2 regions of the Parabacteroides timonensis genome follow, and region 1 is predicted to be linked to the other one. Evidence: riboswitches for the same ligand, from Rfam matches in the RefSeq annotation. Region 1 holds a riboswitch; the other holds the start of a gene.

Region 1 (3,183 bases):
TGCCGATGCTGTGATAGCTGAAGCTGGTGGAGCGATCTCTTTTTATGAAGAAAAAACATCCGACGGAACTTATGACCTGACTCCTTACGGGAAAGTGTTCCAACGGCTGACCGCTTTTTCCAAAGAGCATCAGGTGGGTATCACTTATACTCCGGTTGCTGTTTTACTCGACCGCTATCATGGTATGGACCGTCAGCCGTCAGGTCAGAAAGCCTTTGGGAAATTTGATTATGAAGAAGCTGATATGCGGACATTCACATTAATAGAGAAACTGTGGCCTGAAACATTTTCCGTGGAACGGAATGGTAATGAGAGAGGGACAATGGTAAACGGGCCGTTCGCCGACCAGTTTGATTTCTTGTTACAGGACGCGCCGCTCGATTTGCTTAATACTTATAAAGTCGTGATGCTTAGCGGGGATGTGAAACTGTCGGATGGGGAACTTGCTAATTTGAAGTCGTATGCTGAAAATGGAGGTGTGGTTCTTGCTGATGCTTATAATTTCCCCCAGTTCGGTTTTGGTACAGTAGGCATCGGGCAAGTGAAGAAGGAGGAATTGGGTAGAGGTTTGATCGTCGGATATAAAGTATCTGCTTTGGATGAGGTTATGGCTGAGTATTTTAAATATGACGTCCCTTTTACCTTTTCCGAAACGGTAGAACATCTCGTCAATGTGAAGGACGGAGCATTCTATGTAACGCTTATCAACAACGATGGCCTGACCAAGACTTCTCATGCCGATCCTGTTACGGATAATTCCAAAGCGAAAACTATCACCGTGACTTATACCGGCAAAGCCTCTTTGGGTAAAATAGAAGAGATATGGAGGGGTAAACCGGTCAGTGTCAACGGTAATTCTGCGACGATAATCCTGCAACCCGGTGAAGCGGCAGTTCTCGAGTTTCCTCAGGGAGAATCGGTTAGTAATAAGACAATCGCCGAACAACAGCGGTTCACAGTGTCGGCTAAAAATAGACGGATGCTGGTTGAGGGGTGCGAAGGTCATCCTCTTTTGGTGTCGGATCTGGGTGGACAATTATGCTACCAGACCCAAAAAGCATCGGAGAATATGGAGATACGGCTACCTTCTTCCGGTATCTATATCGTGAAATGTGGCGATAAAGCTCAGAAAATATGTGTTTACTAAATAGGTTTACTGTCAGGTAAATATCCTTTCGGATCTATGATGTCTTGTGATTCCGGGATAAGAGAAGGCTTTGTCCCGGAATCATAAAATGTAGAAAATACTACGCTCATTAGATATAAATCCGTATTTTTGTCATCGAATTGTGGTGTAGCGGTTTAGCTGTCGCTAATCGTTAGTAAAAGGGAATCCGGTGTAAATCCGGAACTGTACCCGTAGCTGTAAGTTCTATAACCCCGGCAAATCTTGTTGCCACTGACTGCAAAGTTGGGAAGGCGGCCGATCATGGGAGAACGAGTCAGAAAACCTGCCATCATTCGATATGCAATGCCTCGGGTAAGGTATTGATAGACCTAAGATATATGCGGAATTTATACATAATAAGAACTCTATGCCTGTTTGGCGCATGGCTGTATGCGGCTGTGTCGGTCAATGCACAACAGATAGATACTACGACTTATCATCAGCTGAAAGGGGTGGAAGTGGTGGAGAAGGCGCGTCCGTCCACTACCCGCGAAGCGACTCCTTTGCAGGTGATGGATCGTGCCGGTATCGAACGGTTGGGTATACAGGACCTGTCGGAAGCGGTAAAACGTTTCTCCGGTGCTACCGTAAAGGATTACGGTGGGATAGGGGGATTGAAGACTGTTTCGGTGCGCAGCCTGGGTGCACAACATACAGCCGTCAGCTATGATGGCGTGACGATAACGGATGCCCAGAGCGGACAGGTCGATATCAGCCGCTTTTCACTGGATAATGTAGAAATGGTTTCACTTTCGATCGGACAGACCGACGATATTTTCCAGACGGCCCGGATGTATGCATCGGCGGGGGCGTTGAGTGTGAAGACAGAAACGCCGTCTTTTAAAGAGAAGGACTTTAACTTAAGAGGTTTGGTTAAGGCCGGCTCATTTGGAATGTTCAATCCTTCCCTTCGCTATGAGCAAAAGCTTTCCGGGAAATATGTACTTTCTGCGTTTGCCGATTGGCAGCGTGCCGACGGGCAATATCCTTATACTTTTACGAACGGGAATATTGTGACGGAGGAGAAAAGAAAGAATAGCGATATTTCAGCCTGGCATGGCGAACTGAATTTATTTGCCGACTGGAACAAGGCAGGTGCCTTGCAACTGAAAGGATACTGGTTTGACTCCGACCGCGGATTGCCCGGATCGGTTATCCTCTATAACGATTATCATAAGGAACGGTTGAAGAACCGGAATGGTTTCTTGCAGGCAGGCTACGATAAGAAGTTCGGCGACCTGTTCTCTTTCAAAGCAAAAGGTAAATTCGATTATGCCTGGAACCGTTATCAGGACTTCCACAGTCGCCATCCCAACGGTGTACAGACAGATGTGTATACCCAACGGGAGTATTATGGTTCTGCCGCTTTGTTATATCAACCACTGCCAGTCATTTCTTTTTCGCTGGCGGAAGACTTCTTTGTCAATACGTTGGACGCAACAATACCTAAATGCCCGTTTCCTACACGCTATACCTCTTTATCGGCTTTGGCTGCACAATATAAAGATACCCGGCTGACGGCAACCGCTAGTCTATTAGGTACGTTTGCCACGGAAGAACTGGAAATAGGAGAACCGGCAGCCGACCGAAAACGGTTGTCGCCGGCAGTAAGCGTTTCTTACCGTCTGTTGAGAAATCAGAATTTACGTGTCCGGGCTTCTTATAAAGATATTTTCCGTATGCCTACTTTTAATGATCTTTATTATGACCGTTTTGGCAATAAGGACTTGAAACCCGAGAAAGCAACCCAATATAATGTAGGACTTACGTGGAGCGGCAGTTGTCCTGTCATTGGTACGGACTATCTGAGTTTTACGGTGGATGGCTATTATAACCGGGTAAAAGATAAGATCGTTGCTATCCCGACCATGTTTATCTGGAAGATGATGAATATGGGAGTCGTAGAGATTAAAGGAATAGATGCGAACTTGTCGGCACATGTTCTTTTGCCGTTCAGGATGGCGTTGCAGATGGATGCTTCCTATACCTGGCAACATGCCGTTGATAAAACGGAA
Region 2 (3,183 bases), on a different contig from region 1:
TTCCAGATAATCTTCCAGCTCCTGCACCGTCTTACCGGCTCCGAACCAATCGTTATTTATCTTATATGCACGGAAAGTAATCGGACGGGCGGCAGGCATGAAACCGGGTTGTTCGCTCTCATCGTCAGTTCCCATCTTCGACTCTAATTCTTTACAGGCTTTCTTTACGGAAGCTAACCCTCCAAGGAAACGGGGAGCGATATCACTCATGATCCAGGCAGAGCCGGCCGTACCGAAAATATAAGAAACGGCATAAGCCACAGGCATCACGTTTATCATCGAAGCTTTGTCGGCGGCGCTCATTCCACCCTGGTTGATCGTATCTTCCGCCACACCCAATACGGCAGAGATCGTCTGTGAACCAGCCAGTAACCCGGCAGCTTCACCTGCATTGTATCCCATCAACTTTGCCAACAGGAAAGGGACAAACAGACAGAACAGACACATCAGTACAGCAAAAAGGACCTGCGGAAGTCCTTCTTTCTTCAGTCCACGAAAGAACTGCGGGCCTACACTGTAGCCCACGGCAAAAAGAAATAAAAGAAAAAATACCGACTTGATAGGTGCTCCGATATCGATATGTAACTGTCCGATTATTACTCCGACCAATAGGACACTGGTAACGGTTCCCAACGAAAATTTCCCTATCTTGAACTTACCGATCCAGAACCCAAAAGCCAGCGTCAAAAAGATGGCCAGTTCCGGATAGTGTTTAAGTAAATCTACAAACCACTCCATATATAAACTGTTTGGCGTTAATACTAAATAGACATTGTTATGTCCGGTTTTTACTTGTGGTAATGAAACAGAAGCCATAAGGCAGTTGTTCCGACAGAATCAATTAAGATAGTATAAAATCCCTCTTATTTTAAATAATTTTCTATCTTTGTCACCGCTTTGGTGATACGGTAACTTCCGGTTATCGTATAAAAGGGAATCCGGTGAAAATCCGGAACAGTGCCCGCTACTGTTAAGCCCATTCCGAAGGAAAGCATTCTTACACCACTGTCCGATACAAGGACGGGAAGGTCGCTTTCCGGGCAAGTCAGGAAACCTGCCAAGTTTTTTATATTGTATCTTCCCGGGGTCAGGAGGATGATAAGAACATACGGACAATCTCTTTTCATAAAAAATGTTTACCGGCTACTGGTATTAGGGTTTGTCGTATTCGTAGGTTATCTTTTAATTTACATTATATGAAACATTTACTATTACTTATTGCTTGTATGCTCGCACCTATGTGCTGGGCACACGATGGCGAAAACTTCGAGGCATCCGACATGCTGGCCTCCATGCAACCGGGTGACAAAGCCGCCTTATTAATGGTACATTTCGGTACCACGTATGACAACACCCGTGCGCTTACTATCGACGCGATCAATCAGAAAGCAAAGGAAGCCTTTAAAGACATGGAAGTACGCGAAGCTTACACCTCCCGTATTGTCGCACGCCGCCTGAAAGCACGCGGTATCGAAAAACTGAATCCTATGGAAGCGCTGGAAAAACTGAAAGCCGACGGATATACCCATATCCTTATCCAGTCAACCAACATTATCGAAGGGGTAGAAATGGAATCGCTTCGCAAAGACATTGCGCCGCTGGAAAAGAATTTCAAAGACATACGCATCGGCAACCCGTTGCTTTATACGCCTCACGATTTTGAGGATGTAATAATAGCCATCACAAAGAACGGGGCGAAAGAAGGTGCAACCGTCCTTGTAGGACATGGCACATACACACCTGCGACAGCTCAGTATGCGATGATGGATTATATGTTGCATTCGAAAGGTTACAACGATTATTATGTGACAACAGTTGAAGGTTACCCTTCTTTCGACGATATGGTTGCCAAACTTGAAGCAGGCAAAACAAAGAAAGTACTATTGATGCCTTTCATGTTCGTTGCCGGCGACCATGCGAACAACGATATCGCAGTCGACATGAAAGAGGAACTGGAAGGGAAAGGTTACCAGGTTTCCGTATTTATGCAGGGGTTAGGACAAAATCCGGAAATCCAGAATATATTTATCGATCATGCCAAGTTTGCCGCCAAACACAAGATGATAAATATTATGGATAAGAAGAAAAAGTACGCTGCAGAAAAAGATTAGTACTATAAGAGACTAATATCTCCCCATTTACATAGAAATATACAATAAGTAAATTCATTCAAATAATACATCTGAATGCAATTCCAATTTCTTCCGAATGAAACTTGATTTTCTTTCGGAAGGAATTTTCTTTTGTACCGGATGAAAAAACAGAATTGAAGGCTATATATAATCCTATTATACCAATAAAATACATTATCTTTGTTGGTACTGATAAAATCAGAATCAATAACTCAAAGCTAAAAGATGAATACAGGGAAAATAATCGTAGCCGGGATCGGTCCTGGTAGCGAATCTGATATTACTCCGGCAGTTCTGTCTGCCATCCGTCAGTCGGATGTCATCGTCGGGTATAAATATTACTTTCAGTTTGTTGAATCAGCGATCCGTCCCGATGCAATCTGTATCGACTCGGGGATGAAACGCGAAAAAGTCCGGGCAGAAGAAGCCTATAATTATGCTACCGAAGGCCATGTGGTAACAGTTATCAGTTCCGGCGACTCCGGTATTTATGGCATGGCTCCCCTTATCTACGAGATGAAACGCGAAAAAGGAAGCGATATTTCGATCGAAGTACTTCCGGGAATCAGTGCTTTCCAGAAAGCAGCCTCTCTGTTGGGTGCTCCGGTAGGACACGATTTCTGTGTGATCTCCCTCTCCGACCTGATGACACCTTGGGAAATGATAGAGAAACGGATCAAAGCCGCTGCCTCTGCCGACTTTATCACGGCTATCTACAATCCCAAAAGCGAAGGCCGCTACTGGCAGCTCTACCGCCTTATCGAACTCTTCCTGCAGGAACGTGACCCGCAGACACCTGTCGGTTTTGTCCGCCAGGCAGGACGTGAGGAACAGACTGTCACCATCACCACGCTGGCCGAATTCGATCCCGAACAAGTGGATATGTTTACTGTGATCATCATCGGTAACTCCCAGACATATCAATTCGATAATCACATGATAACCCCACGCGGCTATTATGGAGAGATCAAGATGGGTAAAAAAGAAACAGGTATCGGACAAGATATCATGATACGCAGTTTCCGGACAATCGAGAAAGAATTAAAGAACA

The links. A riboswitch is a leader RNA that binds a small molecule or an ion and turns the genes downstream of it on or off. The one in region 1 is predicted to bind cobalamin.
Region 2: it holds a riboswitch for cobalamin, as region 1 does, so the genes downstream of both, BQ7394_RS12120 (sirohydrochlorin cobaltochelatase) here and BQ7394_RS01450 (TonB-dependent receptor plug domain-containing protein) in region 1, are expected to answer to the same signal.

Annotation. Positions count from the first base shown of each region.
Region 1 covers NZ_LT669940.1:154,197-157,379, forward strand. The annotation lists gene BQ7394_RS01445 (DUF6383 domain-containing protein) at 1-1,147, shown strand, start outside; cobalamin riboswitch at 1,274-1,473, shown strand; gene BQ7394_RS01450 (TonB-dependent receptor plug domain-containing protein) at 1,507-3,183, shown strand, end outside.
Region 2 covers NZ_LT669941.1:1,113,553-1,116,735, forward strand. The annotation lists gene aspT (aspartate-alanine antiporter) at 1-738, opposite strand, end outside; cobalamin riboswitch at 882-1,076, shown strand; gene BQ7394_RS12120 (sirohydrochlorin cobaltochelatase) at 1,197-2,111, shown strand; gene cobJ (precorrin-3B C(17)-methyltransferase) at 2,358-3,183, shown strand, end outside.